DNA from 2 places in the Arthrobacter sp. AOP36-A1-22 genome. Region 2 is predicted to be linked to the other one. Evidence: predicted binding sites of a transcription regulator. Region 2 holds the regulator's gene; the other holds the start of a gene.
The links. The regulator Rex, encoded in region 2, represses fermentation and respiration genes when NADH is low (regulators of the CRP and FNR family bind a similar motif). The targets are predictions, from matches to a motif close to CTTGTGAANNNNTTCACAAG.
Positions count from the first base shown of each region.

Region 1: a site for Rex is predicted at 1,674-1,693, ahead of ACT3S2_RS08555 (glyceraldehyde-3-phosphate dehydrogenase). Genes of this name have one in related genera too.

Region 1 is NZ_JBQSWX010000011.1:48,437-56,709, forward strand. Features, by position in the region: gene ACT3S2_RS08540 (acyltransferase family protein) at 1-461, shown strand, start outside; RNA gene rnpB (RNase P RNA component class A) at 475-843, shown strand; gene ACT3S2_RS08550 (hypothetical protein) at 1,148-1,381, opposite strand; gene ACT3S2_RS08555 (glyceraldehyde-3-phosphate dehydrogenase) at 1,851-3,332, shown strand; gene ACT3S2_RS08560 (hypothetical protein) at 3,400-4,011, shown strand; gene def (peptide deformylase) at 4,103-4,675, opposite strand; tRNA gene ACT3S2_RS08570 (tRNA-His) at 4,743-4,818, opposite strand; gene orn (oligoribonuclease) at 4,970-5,629, opposite strand; gene ACT3S2_RS08580 (hypothetical protein) at 5,687-5,884, opposite strand; gene mptB (polyprenol phosphomannose-dependent alpha 1,6 mannosyltransferase MptB) at 6,128-7,663, shown strand; gene mptB (polyprenol phosphomannose-dependent alpha 1,6 mannosyltransferase MptB) at 7,664-8,273, shown strand, end outside.
Region 2 is NZ_JBQSWX010000001.1:183,193-191,465, reverse strand. Features, by position in the region: gene gdhA (NADP-specific glutamate dehydrogenase) at 1-188, shown strand, start outside; gene ACT3S2_RS01000 (flavin reductase family protein) at 278-829, shown strand; gene ACT3S2_RS00995 (helix-turn-helix domain-containing protein) at 1,034-1,246, shown strand; gene ACT3S2_RS00990 (30S ribosomal protein bS22) at 1,374-1,472, shown strand; gene ACT3S2_RS00985 (HAD family hydrolase) at 1,591-2,409, opposite strand; gene ACT3S2_RS00980 (glutaredoxin family protein) at 2,512-2,766, shown strand; gene ACT3S2_RS00975 (redox-sensing transcriptional repressor Rex) at 2,772-3,419, shown strand; gene ACT3S2_RS00970 (hypothetical protein) at 3,426-4,268, opposite strand; gene ACT3S2_RS00965 (histidine phosphatase family protein) at 4,441-5,103, shown strand; gene ACT3S2_RS00960 (TlpA family protein disulfide reductase) at 5,111-5,746, shown strand; gene ACT3S2_RS00955 (cytochrome c biogenesis CcdA family protein) at 5,743-6,537, shown strand; gene resB (cytochrome c biogenesis protein ResB) at 6,537-8,216, shown strand; gene ccsB (c-type cytochrome biogenesis protein CcsB) at 8,235-8,273, shown strand, end outside.

The DNA of each region.
Region 1 (8,273 bases), on a different contig from region 2:
TGGACGTTTCCGACCCCACGGGCGTGGTCTACCGACTCGTGCTGCAGATCTGTGCGGTGGTTCTGACCGTCGGCCTGCTGGTCCTGGTGCCCCGTGAACCCGGCCTGCTGGTCAGGTTCGGCCAGCGGAGTCTTTCCATCTTCCTGCTGCACGGCTTCGCGGTCCTGGCCGTGGCGCGCTACGCGAAGATGATGGCGGAGGACAACAGGTACGTCGCCGTGGTGATCTATCTGATGCTCATGACGGGGATCGCCTTGCTCGCCTCGATGAAGCCGGTCCACCAGGTGGTCGGACGCATCGGCACCGTCTTGGTGCCGTTGGTCGACAGGATCGTCCCGCCGAAACCGGGATCACCAGCCGTGGCCCCGAAGACTGGACCGGCCGACGCGTCGACGGGGGACGAACGGGCCGAGCAAGGACCCGTAGGGGTGGCTGACCGGACGCCGCCCGGAGCACGCTAGACTGGTCAACGGACGGGATGGCTGGACGATCGCGTGTCGCGCAAGCGGCCCGAGGAACGTCCGGGCTCCACAGAACAGGGTGGTGGGTAACGCCCACTCGGGGAAACCCGCAGGCCAGTGCCACAGAAAACAGACCGCCCGCCGAGTGCGGGTCAGGGTGAAAAGGTGGTGTAAGAGACCACCAGCGCCCCAGGTGACTGGGGCGGCTCGGTAAACCCCACCCGGAGCAAGGCCAGACAGGCTGCGTATGAGGGCTGTTCGCCCCAGTAGTCGGGTAGGCCGCGTGAGGGCATCGGCAACGGTGCCCCTAGATGGATGATCGTCACCGGCAGCCGGGCAACCGCTGCCGGTACAGAACCCGGCGTACAGGCCATCCCGTCCACTCACCTTCCACTGCGGACCCGGTGTCACCTCCCGGTAGGGCTCACGGGGGTTGGAGTGGACCACGATCGGTTTCGTCATCCGGTTCCCAGTCATCCGGGTGGACCTGCGGCGGGTAATCCCCCGGCATGAGGCTCCGCTTCACCCGAGGTGGCCGGCCCCCGCTGGCCAGATCGGCGTTGAGGGTCTGCAGCGCCTGGGCGACGTCGACCTTGTTGATGGTGTCCTCCCCGGTGGTTGGCGAGGTTTAACCATAGTCGAACATACGTTCTACTGTGAGCGGTGGCGGTCCACCGCGAATTCGGTTACACGGACGACTTGCCGTCTGTCGGCGGGGTGGGGTCGGGCTCGTGGACTTCGATCTCTGCATCCAATGGCAGGGGAGGTGAAACCCATCCGCTGATGGTCAGCACCTGCCGATATTCGCTGCCGACCCAGATGGCCCTGAAGTAATCCAGCGTCCCGTTGATGGCCATCGTGTCGCAGAGGAAGACGATCCCCAGGTGTCGATGCTCGCGGGACAGGTCCCCAATCCTCATGTTTCCCCAGTCAGTAGCCGGTCGACGGCGGCGTGCCGAACCTCCAGCCAGTCTAGCGGCACCCGGTTCTGTTCCGGCCTGGATGACGGACCGGATGCGCGGATGACCAGGGGGTGCGGGATGCGTCGGGGCGGCAACCGGCCCCGCCCGAGGTGAAGGAGCGGGGCCGGTTGATGGGCACGGCCTGGGGGAGCCGTGCCGGCGGCGCAAGAGACGGGGCGCCGCCAATTCAAGTATAATCGAAGATGTCTTCGAATGCATGGTTTTGGGGCGGCGTGGCGCTGCGGCAGGTCATGTGAGTGAGTTCACCGGTATCAATGCGGTGATCGGGGGTCAACAACCTAGAATGGAGGTGGGCGCAGCCCCGGGGGCGAGGAATCTCAGACCCCAACCAACCGTATCTGCAATGGTGCTTTCGCGGTGCCAACCGGCTAGTGGATCCCGGCCGGCTGAATTGGAAGGACAAGAAGTGACCCAGCAGTCTGTCGCCGCCCAGAACGAATGGAGCGGCCGCGAGGAACTCGCCGAGGCCATGATTCCCCTGATCGGGCGTCTCTACCGCAAGAACAATGTGGTGACCTCCATCTACGGGCGCAAGCTCATCAACAAATCCCCGATCGACATCCTCAAGGCCCACCGGGTGGCCCGCCATATCGACGGCGTGGAACTCTCCCCATCCCAGACGTTGCCGCTGCTCCAGGGACTGGATGCCTTGGATCTCGGGGCGGTATCGGTGGATCTGGCCCGGCTGTCCCGCAAATTCAACGAGCAGGGCAACGACGCCGTGTTGGCCGACTTCCTAGTCGCCGAATTCGCCGAAAAGGCCGGTGGCGCGGGACGCACCGAAGCCGAATCACGCGATATCGTGCTCTACGGCTTCGGCCGCATCGGCCGCCTGCTGGCCCGCATCCTCATCGAGCGCGGTGGCTACGGCCTCCGGCTGCGCGCCATCGTGGTGCGCAAGAACGGTGAGAACGACCTGGTCAAGCGCGCCTCGCTGTTGCGCCGCGACTCGGTCCACGGACCCTTCGAAGGCTCGATCACCGTTGACGAGGAAAACAACACGATCCTGGCCAACGGAACGCTGATCCAGGTCATCTACTCCAACGACCCGACCGCCGTGGACTACACCGCCTACGGCATCAACAAGGCGATCGTCGTGGACAACACGGGCCGCTGGCGCGATCGTGAAGGACTGGGCCAGCACCTCAAGGCCAAGGGCGTGTCCCAGGTGCTGCTCACCGCCCCGGGCAAGGGCGATGTGAAGAACATCGTCCACGGCATCAACCACGGGGACATCGCCGCCGACGACACCGTCATCTCCGCCGCGTCCTGCACCACGAACGCGATCACCCCGGTGCTCAAGGCCATCAACGACGAGTACGGCGTGGCCCACGGCCACGTGGAAACCGTCCACTCGTTCACCAACGACCAGAATCTCACCGACAACTTCCACAAGGGCGACCGCCGTGGACGTTCGGCGGCATTGAACATGGTCATCGCCGAGACCGGAGCAGCGAAGGCCGTCGCCAAGGCCCTGCCCGAATTCGAGGGCAAGCTCACCGGAAACGCCATCCGGGTCCCCACCCCCGACGTCTCCATGGCCATCCTGAACCTGAACCTGGAAAAGGACACCACCAAGGAGGAACTGAACACGTTCCTGCGCCAGACCTCGCTGGGTGCCGAACTGCATAAGCAGATCGACTACATCGACTCCCCGGAGATCGTTTCCACCGATTTCGTCGGCTCGCGCCGGGCCGGCATCGTGGACGGGCTGGCGACCATCGCCAACGGCCGCAACGCCGTCGTCTACGTCTGGTACGACAACGAGTTCGGATACTCCTGCCAGGTGGTTCGCGTCATCGAGGAACTCGCCGGAACCCATCCGGCAGCCTTCCCGGCCGTCGACAGGACCGAAGACATCACGGTCGAGGCAACCGCCACCGTGTAGCAACCACCGGAGCCGACGACGGCGCCGGACAACCAGCCCAAGCCAGGGCAGGAAGCAGGACCACAGCATGGATCGTAGGATCGATAGCCGAGCACGCCGCGCACTGGGGGTCACCGCCGCCGGGTTCGCCCTGTTGCTGGCAGCCACCGGATGTTCCTCCACGGGCAGCTCCGACGACTCGTCGTCGGCGCCCGCCACCCAGGAATCCTCGGCGGCAGCCTCCAGCTCGGCGCCGGCGAGCAGCAGCGCTGCCTCCTCGGCCACCGAAACCGCGAGCCAGTCGAAGACCACCCAGACCAAGAAGTCCAAGAAGGCCGCCCCGGCCAAGGACAAGCTGGCCCTGGATACCGTGAAGAACAAGGAGCACAAGATTGCCGTGGTCTCCACCGGCAAGTCCGCTTCCGGCAATGATTCGCTGAACACCAAGCTGATCATCGCCGATCACGGCTGCTTCCACGCCGTCAATAAGCAGGGGCCCCCGACGCTGCTCGTGTTCCCCGAGGACACCACGCTGAACAGCAAGGGCAAGCCGACCGTGACGGTGGGAGGAACCTCCATCCGCGTCGGCCAGCAGGCCGAATTCACCGGCAAGAAGATCACCCTGAGCTCGGATCAGGCCTCGCAGGCCAAGCCGTGCTACGCCAAGGGCGACGTCTTCCAGGTCGCCTCGGCGAAGTAGCAGGACTCCTGCCCGGAAGAGCCGGTGCCCACCCCGATCCGTCGGGGTGGGCACCGGCTCTTTCATGTTTGTATCGTGGATCCGCTGAGTGCTAGTGGCCGAAGGGGTCCGGATCGACCCCGGGCAACCATGTGTTCCCCGCAACGCCCCAGCCCAGGGACTTCTTGGCCTTCTTCCACCGCTTCGCCCACTTGGTGTTGAGCCTATCGACGTAGAGGTAGCCGTCCAGATGGTCGTATTCGTGCTGCAACATCCGGGCAAACCATCCGGTCGCCTCGAAATCGAGCGGGTTCCCGTCGCCGTCGTAGCCCATCACCCGGGCGTAGTTCGCGCGTTTGAGCGGGAAGGACAAGCCGGGGGCCGACAGGCAGCCCTCGGCTTCCTCCTCGGGGTCCGGTTGCGCGCCGGAGACCTTGCCGAGCACGATCCGCGGATTGACCAGCACCCCCTCTGCGGGGACCCCGTCGTCGTTCTCCATCGTGTAGGTGAACAGCCGCAGACCCACCCCGACCTGGGGTGCTGCCAGACCCACCCCGTTGGCGGCGTGCATCGTCTCGGACATGTCGGCGATCAACGCCCGTAGCTCATCATCGAATTCGGTGACTTCGGCGGCTCGGGCGTGCAACACTGGTTCGCCGTAGACGACGACGGGACGGACGGGCATCTGGGCCTCCTGCTGGTGATGCTGATAGCGAAGAAAAAGCCGCCCCGGACGGATCCGGGGCGGCTGCTGGGGTGAGTAACGGGGCTTGAACCCGCGACCTTCTGGACCACAACCAGACGCTCTGCCAACTGAGCTATACCCACCATCGCGTCTCTCAACGCGGTGCCCGCACCTTTGGTATTCCTACCGTGGAGGTCCGGGCAACGAGTACTAGTTTACACACTTTCGGCAGGCCTTGCGACACCACGACATCTCCGCGTCGAACTGTGGCAGGGATCACCTGGCGGCGGGTGGTCAGTCGGCGCTGGACCCGGCGGTGGCTCCGGTCCCGGAACCCTGCGCGGCGGTGTCCTCGGCGGCCAACGAGCGGGCGACCTCCTTGGCCGTCTTGCTGTCCGGGCCGGGGGCCGGGACCATGATGGCCTTGCGGTAGTAGCGCAGTTCGTTGATCGAATCACGGATGTCGCCCAGGGCGCGGTGGTTTCCGGTCTTCGGCGGGGACTGGAAGTAGGCCCGGGCGTACCAGCGCCGGGCCAGCTCCTTGAGCGTGGAGACATCGATGACCCGGTAGTGCAGGTGGTCGATGACCCCCGGCATGTCGCGGGCCAGGAAGTTCCGGTCGGTGCCGATGGTGTTTCCGGCCAACGGGGCCTTGCCTGGTTCGGGGACCCACTGGCGTATGTAGGCGAGGACCTGCTCGGTCGCGGTATCCAGATCGACGCCGCCGTCCAGTTCCTCGAGCAGCCCCGAGGAGACATGCATCTGGCGTACGAAGTCATTCATCTGTTCCAGCGACTGGGCTTCGGGTTTGATGACGACATCGACACCCTCGCCGAGGATGTTCAATTCCGGGTCGGTGACCAGGACGGCAACTTCGATCAACGCGTCGGCTTCCAGGCTCAGCCCGGTCATCTCGCAATCGATCCACACAATGTTTTCAGCTGAAATAGGCACGATCCCAATCTACCGGATTCTGCGGTCCGATCGATCAGCAGCCGGGGTGGGGAAGTGCTACGTCGTCACGCCACTGAGGAAATACAACACCACGAAGACGACCGCTGCGGTCACGCCCAGGGCGGCGGCCCCCAGGGCGTGCAGCCCGAGCATGGGGGAGACGACCACCACCAGCACGGCGATGAACAAGCCCCATCCGAGCAGGGGCGTCTGCCGGGTGCGGGTACTGCCTGCGGTTGATGCGTGCCGAGCCACTGAAGTCCCTTTCGTCAGCCACGTGCGACGCCGGGGCCTCCCGGCGGCAGATCCCACTGTAGGTCCAGCCGGCCGGCAACCCCGGGACCCGGCGTCGTGCCGCCAGTTGGGGCGGGCGCGATGCTAACATCGGGTGGGTATTTGAGCGGGCCGCCGGCCCCGGAGCCCGGTCGTCTCAGCGTCCGTGGCCACGGGCCGGACGTGGAGCCCCGACGGGCAGACAACGGAAACGAGCCGATGGCGATGAGCAGGGTCGAGGCGGGTGCGGGGTCCGCTCGGGTGGACCACGGACCCCGGGCGATCCTGGTCCAGGGATTCATCGGGGCGATGCTGGTCCTGCTGGGCTCCTACGGCATCGGGTGGCTCGCCAGCGTCTCGCCGCTGAACCGCGAACATCTGCTCATCGCCGTGCGCACCGAGCAATGGGGGGTGATCACCTCAACGGTCGTGCTGACGGTGGGCTGTTGGATCATGTTCCGTGCCTGGCTGCGACTGGGGCAGGAACTCGCCGGCTGGGCCGAAGGCTCCTTGCGCACCGTGCGGCAGGCCTGCTGGGCCTGGGGCGCGCCGCTGCTGCTCTGCCTGCCGATCTTCAGCCGTGACGTCTTCGCCTACATCGGACAGGGCCGGCTGGTCACCGCCGGGCAGGACCCCTACGTGGATGGCATCTCCACGCTGTCGAACTGGTTCCAGCTCGGCGCCGATGTCACCTGGGCGGAATCCGAAACCCCGTATGGCCCGCTGTTCCTGACGATCGAACGCCTCGTGAACATGGTCACCGGGTCCTCCCCGGACGCCTCGGTGCTGCTCTACCGTCTCGTGGCCTTCGCCGGGGTGCTCCTCTGCATGGTCTACGTGCCCAAGCTGGCCGGGCTGCACCAGGTGCCCGGGGCCAAGGCCCTGTGGATCACCGTGTCCAACCCGCTGTTCTTGATCAGCTTCATCGCCAGCGCCCACAACGACGCCCTGATGGTCGGGTTGGCCGTGGCCGGGACCTACTATGCAGCCACCCGCCGCGGTGTGCTCGGGGTCGTGCTGGTCACCGCCTCCATCGGCATCAAACCGATCACCATGGTCATCCTGCCGTTCATCGGCTTGCTCTGGGCCGGGCCCGGCTCCTCCTGGAAACGCCGTTTCCTCTATTGGGCCTATACGTTGGGGCTGTGCCTGGGCATCATGGCCCTGATCGGCTGGGTCAACGGCTACGGTTTCGGCTGGCTGAAGGTCATGCTGGGCACCGGGACCGGAACGGTCTTCTTCGCCCCCGTGGGGATGTTCACGAACTTCTTCAGCGGGATCCTGGACACCTTGGGCCTGGAATACGCCTGGGTGCTGCCCGTGGTGAAACTCATCGCCCGGCTGGTCTCGGTGGCGGTGGTGGTGTTTTTGATGTTCCGTGGCAGCCACTCCCATCTGGTCCAACGCCTTGCCCTGGCCTTCGCCGCGCTGGTGGTCCTGTCACCGATCATCCAGCCCTGGTACCTGCTCTGGCTGCTGCCCTTCTTCGCGGCCACCGGCATCCGGGACGACTGGCAACTGATCTGGGTGTACTTCACCGTGGCCTTCTTCGTCGCCTTCGGGGCCGCCGACCAGATCTTCATCTGGCAGTTCCTCGACGGGCTGGACCCCTGGGTGAAGCATCTATCCACCGGCATCTCCTGGGCCGCCATGGCCTACCTGGCGTTCCTGGACCCCCGGACCAAACGCATCTTCCTGGACTTCCGCGATTCCCTTCGTGCCGCATGGACCGTGCTGCGGCGGCCCAAGGCAGCCAACTGAATGGCTGCAGGAAACCCCGGGCGGACGCGGGCCCGCACCGCAGTGCTCACCGACGCGGTCCGGGGGCTGCGCCACTACATCGAGCATCTGCCGTTGCTGCACCGGCTGGCCGGCGGCGACGAGGCCAAACGCGGGGTGGCCATGGCCCAGGGGTTCCTGGCCTCGCTGATGATCATGGTCGGCTCCTGGGGGGTGGGCTGGTTGGCCCAGTCCCAGGACTCCCTGTTCGCCCGCACCACTTTGCTGAACCCGTTGCGCGTGGAAACGGCAGGGGTCATCGTCTGCACCATCCTGCTCGCGCTGGGTTCGATGATCATGTGCCGTGCCTGGTTGCGCTTCGGGCAGCGCGGGGGGCCGAACAACCGGGCCTCCGTGGTGACGGTGCGCAACACCGTCCTGCTCTGGAGCGGGCCGCTGCTGTTCTCCTTCCCGATCTTCAGCCGGGACGTCTATTCGTATCTGGGACAGGGCCGGCTCATGCACGCCGGCCTGAGCCCCTACGAGAACTGGATCTCCCAACTCCCGGGCTGGTTCGCCCAGGGGTCGGACAGCCTCTGGGCGGAATCCGCGTCCCCGTACGGACCGCTGTTCCTGCTGGCGGCCCAGGGCG
Region 2 (8,273 bases):
ATGCCAGCCGTGACTCCTGGAGTTTCGGGCATACCGAACGCCGGCTCGAAGAGATCATGGTCGGCATCCACACCACCTGTGCCACGACGGCCGATGCCTACGGTAAGCCGGGGAACTACGTGGCCGGGGCCAATATCGCCGGGTTCATGAAGGTCGCCGACGCGATGCTCGCCCTGGGAGTCATCTAGGGGCCTTGGACCGGACTGGACGGGCCGGCGATGTCCCGGGCACCGCGGTGTCCGGGACATCGTTGCGTCCGGGGTGTTTACATGGGGGGATGGAGAACACCGAAGCACTCGCCGCCCACCGCATCGACCCCGAGGCGCTCGAGCAGGACGACATCGACACCTACCGCCTGCTCGCCGGGGACATCGCCTCGGGGGCCGCAGTGGTGGCCACCCGCCGTTATGGCCGGGACATCGCCGCGACGGTCACCGGATTCCTGGACGTCTCCTACGATCCGCCCACCATGCTGGTCAGCCTCTACGCGGACGGACGCATCGGGGAGGCGGTCTCCGAGTCCGAAGGCTGGACGCTGTCGCTGTTGAACGGGGAGCACCAGGGGATCGCGAACTGGTTGGCCAGCCCCGCCAATCCCGTCCATGGCCTGTTGAGCCAGGTCCCCTTCCGTCGCGCCCCGGTCAGTGGGGCCGCAGTGATCGAGGGGGCCATCTCCTGGTTCGAGCTGAGGACGACGGCGGTGCACGAGGTGGCGACACATCTGGTGGTCGCCGGGGAGGTCGTCGCGATGGGCACCACCGACGACGACGCCGGCGCGAACGATCCACTGATCCACTTCTCCCGTGAATACCGCCATTTGCGGCGCTGACCGGCACCAGGGCTCCGAGGCGCCTGCTTCGCGCTGTCCGGGGCCTGGTCGGGGGAACACCGGAGGGCCGGGTTGCTGCGACGGGTTTCACAATCGCATCACCAGCCACTAGTGTGGTCTGCTAGATGGTACTGCGTACGGGTTTTTCCACGCGATGCCTTGCTGGGGTGTTCCTTTATCATCCGAACCAGGAGAATATTGCCGATGGCCGACGCTAAGAACTTTTCGAATGCGCGCTTCATGACGGTGGCGGAAGTCGCCGAGATGATGCGTGTGTCGAAAATGACTGTGTATCGCCTGGTGCATGCGGGAGACCTTCCGGCAGTTCGCTTCGGTCGTTCCTACCGCGTGCCGGAGACCGCCGTCGAGGACTACCTGAAAACCGCGCGTGTGGACGGGACGTCGGAGACCGCCTGAGGGCGTGGTCCGCACGGTCGCCTTGGGCAAGGTAAACTAGTAGGGAACATTTAACGTCCGCGATGGTTGCTGCCTGCTCCCCGCGTGGTCGTCAGCAGAAATCAATCATTAGTCTGTGAGGAACCAAATGGGCTCAGTTATCAAGAAGCGCCGCAAGCGGATGGCCAAGAAGAAGCACCGTAAACTGCTTCGTAAGACGCGCCACCAGCGTCGCAACAAGAAGTAGCACGCGGCGGGACAGGATCCCGCCCCTGATGCTTGACGGCGGGGTTCCACCTTCGGGTGGGGCCCCGCCGTCGTCATGTCCGGGCCTTGCCGGAGGCAGGGCCCGCCCCACCCGGCTCCTAGGGGCGGAAGCGTCGGCGCATCATCCGCAGGCCGCGCCAGAGCCCGTAGACGGCGCCCGAGACGGTGGCCGCCCGGATGCCGATCGTTGCCGCATGCCGTCCACGGCGGAAGTCATATACGGGCCAGTTGTGGGCCAGGGCGTGGCGGCGCAGGCGTACATCCGGGTTGATGGCCACCGGATGTCCGACGACGGTCAGCAGCGGCACGTCGTTATAGGAATCGCTGTAGGCCCAGCTGGTCGAAAGATCCAGGCCTTCGCGGGCCGCCAGCTCGGTCACGGCGGTGGCCTTGGCCGGGCCATGCAGGATCTCGCCGACCAGCCGGCCCGTATAGACCCCCTCGTGTTGGTCCACCACGGTGCCCAGCGCACCGGAAAGGCCGAGCTTGTCGGCGATCACCTCGGCCACTTCCAAGGGGGTGGCGGTGACCAGCCACACCGGCCGGCCTCCGTCCAGATGCGCCTGGGCCAGCGCCCGGGTCCCGGGCCAGATCCGGCTGGCAATGAATTCGTCGTAGATCTCGTCGCCCAGGGCGCTCATGTCATCGACCAGGATGCCGGCGGCCAGGGCCAGCGCCTGGTCCTTGATCCGGTGGACCTGCGCGAGGTCCTCGCCGCGCACCATGAAGCTGATCTGCTGCACGCCCATCCACAGGGCGTGGCGCAGGCTGAACGCCCCCCGGCTATACATCTTCCGGGCCACGGCGAACAGACTGGCCCCGCGCATCATGGTGTTGTCGACGTCGAAGAAGGCGGCGGCATGCCCGGGGGATGGTGGGGCTGCCGGTACATGGGCGGCTCGGGGCTGCTCTGGCATCTGGATAGTCTATCCACCGAGACGGGCCACGCGAGCGGTGCCGTGCGTCACGGGGAGGATCGTTTCTGCCCGGCCGCGGGGGAGTAACGGTAGGTTTGGAGTATGGATTCTTCGCTTCAACCACCCCGGGTCAGGCTCTTGAGCCGGACCGGATGCCACCTCTGCGGGGCCGCCCGCGCCACCGTCCAGACGGTGACGGCACGGCATGGAGTCGCGTGGGACGAGGTCCTCATCGATGACGATCCGGCCCTGATGCAGCAATTCGGCGAAGAGGTGCCGGTGCTGTTGGTGGATGGGGTGCAACGCGATTTCTGGGTCATTGATGCGGATCGGCTCGAGAAGTTGATCAGTGCGTGAATCCGATGGAAAAGGCACTTCCCGAGGCGACGCTGAGTCGCATGACCGGCTATCTGCGCGCCCTGGAGGCCATGCGTGAGGTCGGTCGCCCGACGATCTCCTCGGAGGTCCTGGCCGCCGCCGCCGGAGTGAATTCCGCGATCCTGCGCAAGGACCTCTCGCTGTTGGGGACCTTCGGGACCCGGGGCGTCGGGTATCGGATCGAGGTGTTGGCCGAGACCATTTCCGAGACCCTGGGGTTGGAACGGGATTGGCGGGTCGGCATCCTCGGTGCCGGCAACCTGGGCCGCGCCTTGGCCGGCTATGCCGGTTTCCATGAAGGCGGGTTCAGCATCCAAGCGGTCTTCGACATCGCCGAAACCGTCATTGGCGATGCCGTGGGCGGGCTGGCGGTCCGTCCGGTGGGTGAACTGGCTGCGGCCACGGCCGAACTGGGGTTGAACATGGCCGTGCTGGCCGTCCCCGGACCGGCGGCCCAGGAACTCTGCGACCGGGTCGTCGGTGCCGGGATCACCAACATCCTCAGTTTCGCCCCGGTGATCCTCCAGGTTCCCGAGGGCATCCACATGCGCCGGGTGGACATGGCCCGGGAACTGCAGATCCTGGCCTACCACGCAGGCTTCGGGGCGGGCCGCCCGGCAGACCAGGACTGAGGGCTGCTAGCGGAAGCCGCCCCGCTTACGCTGGGCCATCGCCTTGACGTAGTTCGAGGAGGGCGTCAGCCAGGCCAGGACGATGCCGGCCACGCCGAGCAGGATCACCAGGAGCGAGATCGGATCCGACGGGGTGAACAACCCGAACAGGGAGATCGCCGCTAGGACGGTGCCGGTGATGCGGGCCCCGTTGCTGCCCTTGCGGATGAAGCTGGCGATCAGCGCGTAGACCCCGGCCACGACCACCATCATGATCAGGACGACGACCTTCAGGGCGCTGATCATCGATTCGAGGTCGATCCCGGCGTCGTCGAGCTGCTGCTGGGTCTCGGGACCCTGCTGCGCGATGGCTTCGCGGATGGCCTCAACGACCATGGCGTTCGGCAGGAAGATCAGGATCAGCGCCTGCACCAGGGTGATGATCCCGGCGCCAATGATCAACCAGAATGCCGCCTTGAGCTGTTTCGGGGGTGCCGGCCGCGTGCCGGGAGTTCCCCCGAAGCCCGCTGCCCCACCGTCCGGCTGCTGGCCGTAACCGTAGCCATAGGGGGAGGGGGCGGGATTCGCATGGCCCTGTCCCACCGGGGGCAGGTTCGGCTGACCGGGCTGGCCGTAGCCCGGAGGCAGGCCCGCCCCCGGCTGCCCGGAGGAACCGGGGCCCTGGGTGCCCTGGCCGTACTGGCCCGGCTGGCCCGGAGGGTTCTGGCCGTATTGGGGGGACCCGGTGGCGTCGGCCCCGGTCTCGGGCAGGCGTTGTCCGAACTGCGGGGGACCGGGAACCGGGGGAGTGGTGCCGTCGTTGGTGGCATCCGGGTCCTGCTGCGGGTCCTCGGGGGTGGGGGTGCTCATCGTCTGTCCTCCATTGGTGTTGCGTACGGTGGGCCCAGCTCCCAGACTAATGCGCCCGACCCCTGTCGGGGCATCATCACGAAGGCTGACACTATGCGCCCGCGAGGGATGCGTGAAGTGGATCACCGTCCCCCTTTTAGGCGACGCCGCAAAGGTTTGAGACACTAGATGCATGCCTGTCGCCACCGTCCACCTGCTCCGCCATGGGGAGGTCCACAACCCGGACAAGGTGCTCTATGGCCGGTTGCCCGGATTCCCCCTCTCCGATCTCGGCCGCACCATGGCGGATCGTGCCGCGGAGTACTTCGTGGCCCAGCGCGACGCCGGCGCGTCAATCGTGCATCTGGCGGCCTCGCCACTGGTCAGGGCCCAGGAAACGGCCGAGCCGACGTCCAAGGCCCTGGGCCTGCAGATCGCCACCGATGATCGACTGATCGAAGGCGGAAACCATTTCGAGGGACTCTCCGGAGTCAAGGGGCAGCTGCGCAACCCGCGGCACTGGCCCTACCTCATCAACCCGTTGCGTCCGTCCTGGGGGGAGCCCTACCGGGTCCAGGTCGAGCGCATGATGGCCGCGGTGAAGGATCACCGCGACCGGGCCGTTTCACTCGGCGGCCCCGGAGCCCAAGCCGTGCTGGTCAGCCACCAGCTACCCATTTGGGTGACGCGCCTGGCCGCCGAAAACAAGCACCTGTGGCATGACCCCCGGAAGCGGCAATGCACGCTCACGTCGGTCACCAGCCTGGATTTTGAGGGGGAACGGCTCGTTGCCGTTCGTTATACCGAACCCTGCGCTGACCTGCTGGCCAACGCGGCTAACATCCCCGGAGCCTGAAGAACACATGCCGTCCCATCCGTCCCGCCTGTCCGATTCACCGTTTCCCGCCCGACGACACGTCCTGCGCTCCGCCGCGCTCTTCGCCGCCGTCCTGCCGCTGGCCGCCTGCGCCGCGACCGAGGACCCGCTGGCGGAACAGGCCAAGGCCGGCAACGGGAAGAACTACATTGCCGGGGACGGTTCCGTCCAGGAATACGACCAGGCAAGCCGCGGGAAACCTGTGGAACTGGACGGCACGACGTACGAGGGCAAAACCATTGACTCGGCGCAGCTCAAGGACCAGATCACCGTCCTGAACTTCTGGTATGCCGCCTGCGCCCCGTGCCGGCTCGAGGCGCCGCATCTGGCCAAACTGAGCAAGGCCTTCAAATCCAAGGGCGTGCAGTTCTACGGGGTGAACGTCCGTGATGGCCAGGACACGGCGCACGCGTTCGAACGCACCTTCAAGATCGACTACCCCTCGATGCCCGACGCCGACGGATCGATCCTGCTCTCGATGACCGAATACGTCCCCCCGCAGGCCGTGCCCACCACGCTGGTGCTTGATCGCCAGGGCCGGGTGGCGGCCCGCCTGCTGGGTGAAGCCGATGAGTCCACGCTGAAGGCACTGATCTCCGACCTGGTCTCCGAGTCCGCGTGATCGCCGGGCTCGTCACTGCCCTTCCGGCGCTGGGCGTCCAGGGCAACCCCTTCGCCGAGGCCGTCCAGGACGGCTCGCTGCTGCTCTCGATCCCGGTGGCCGTCCTCGCCGGGCTCGTCTCCTTCCTATCGCCCTGCGTCCTGCCGTTGGTTCCCGGGTTCCTGGGCTATGTGACCGGGCTGACCGGGGCGGATCTGGCCGAACAGAAACGGGGCCGGATGGTCACCGGCATCGGGTTGTTCGTCCTCGGCTTCAGCGTGGTCTTCATGCTCATCGGGATCGTCTTCACCAAGGCGACCGTCTGGCTGGCCCGGGACGGGGACTGGGTCACCCAGGCCCTGGGCCTGGTGGTCATCGTCATGGGCATCGTGTTCATGGGCGGATTCTCCTGGTTCCAGCGTGATCGCAAGATCCACCACCGGCCCCCGGCAGGTCTCTGGGGTGCCCCCGTGCTGGGCATGACGTTCGGTCTGGGATGGGCCCCATGCATCGGGCCCACCCTGTCCGCAGTGCTGATCATGAGTACCGGTCCCGACGCGAATGTGGCCCGCGGTGCCCTGCTGACCTTCACCTACTGCCTGGGCCTGGGGGTGCCGTTCCTGCTCATCGCCCTGGGATTCAGGAGGGCCGCGGGGACGTTGGCCTTCTTCAAGCGCCACCAGGTGGCCGTCATGCGCGCCGGCGGCCTCCTGCTCATCCTGTTGGGCCTCGTGATGGTCACGGGGCTGTGGGGTGAATGGGTCGTGCAACTGCAAACATGGTTCGCCAACGAGATAAGGTTGCCGATTTGATGGCCCTGAACAGCAAGTCCAATCACGCATCTTCGGGTTCCGCGGGCGGGAAGAACCCCCGGGGAGGCCGCAAGCCCGAGGTGGCGGTACCGTCCCTGGGGCCCTGGGGCATGGTGAGGTGGGCCTGGACCCAGCTGACCAGCATGCGTACCGCCTTGTTCCTGCTCCTGTTGCTGGCCGTGGCCACCGTGCCGGGATCGCTGTTCCCGCAGCGCCCGGTGAACCCGACGGAGGTCACCGCCTACCTGGAGAACAAGCCGGTGCTGGGGGAATGGCTCGATACCTTCCAGCTCTTCGACGTGTTCTCCTCCGTCTGGTTCTCCGCGATCTACCTGCTGCTGTTCATCTCGTTGATCGGCTGTGTCTTTCCCCGGGCGAAGAAGCACTACAAGACCTTGCGCACCCCGCCACCGCGTACCCCGGCCCGGCTGTCGCGGCTCCCCGAGAACGGGAGCTTCGAACTGGCCGACGATCCGGCCGCCCGCAGCGACGGGGAGGTCCTCGACCGCTCCGCCGCCCTGCTGCGCAAACGCGGTTACCGGGTCGAGAAACGTCCCGGGGGCACGACGCCGTCGGTGGCCGCCGAACGCGGCTACGTCCGTGAAATCGGGAACCTGGTCTTCCACTTCTCGCTCATCGGCGTCTTGGCCTCCGTCGCGATCGGTGGGGTCTACGGGTACACCGGCCAGCGGATCGTCGTGGAGGGTGAGTCCTTCGTGAACACGCTGGTCTCCTACGACTCCTTCAATCCCGGAACCGGTTTCAAGGAAGGCTCGCTGAGCCCCTTCTCCGTCGCTCTGGACGACTTCGATGTCACCTACGACCGCGAATCGACCACACACTTCGGCCAGCCCATCGACTTCCATGCCCAGGTCACCACGTCCGAACCCGGCCAGAAGCCACGGAAGCAGGATCTGCGCGTGAACCATCCGCTGCGGATCGGTGGCACCGCCGTCTATCTGGTGGGCAACGGGTACGCCCCGGAGATCGTCGTGCACGACGGCAACGGCAAGGTGGCCTACTCCGGCCCGGTGGTGGCGGTGCCGCAGGACGAGGTCTTCACCTCCCTGCTGGTCCTGAAGGTCCCCGACGCGGCCCCCGACCAGCTCGGTTTCGTCGGCCTGTTCCTCCCCACGGCGGGGATCACCGCCGAGGGGGTGGGGGTCTCCCTGGATCCGAGCCCGACGGAACCGCAACTGCAGCTGAACTCCTACTACGGTGACCTCGGTCTGGACTCCGGGGATCCACAGAACGTCTTCGTCCTGGACACCGACGACCTGAACGAACTGAACAGCAGGAAGCTGGACGCCGGCGGCCTGGTCGTCAATGCCGGCCAGACGGTGGAACTGCCCCAGGACAAGGGCACGATCACCTTCAAGGGCATCAAACGCTACGCCGCCCTGGACGTCCACCACGATCCGGGCAAGCTGCCGGTGGGCATCTTCGCCGCCTTGGCCCTGATGGGTCTGGCCGTTTCCCTGTTCACCCCCCGCCGGCGTGCCTGGATCAAGGTGCACCCCGCCGCGGGCGAATCGGGTGGCTCCGGGGAAAAGAGTGGGCGTATCATCGAATACGGAGTGCTCGCCCGTGGCGAGGACCCGCGTGTACGGCAGGAAGCCCGGGAGATTCGCACACTTCTTGAGCGTGAATTCACCGGCACCGACCGGACCGAAGTTTAGGAGACAGAGGAAAAACGCATGCCCACGATCAACGAAAACCTCGGCGCCTACAGCGAC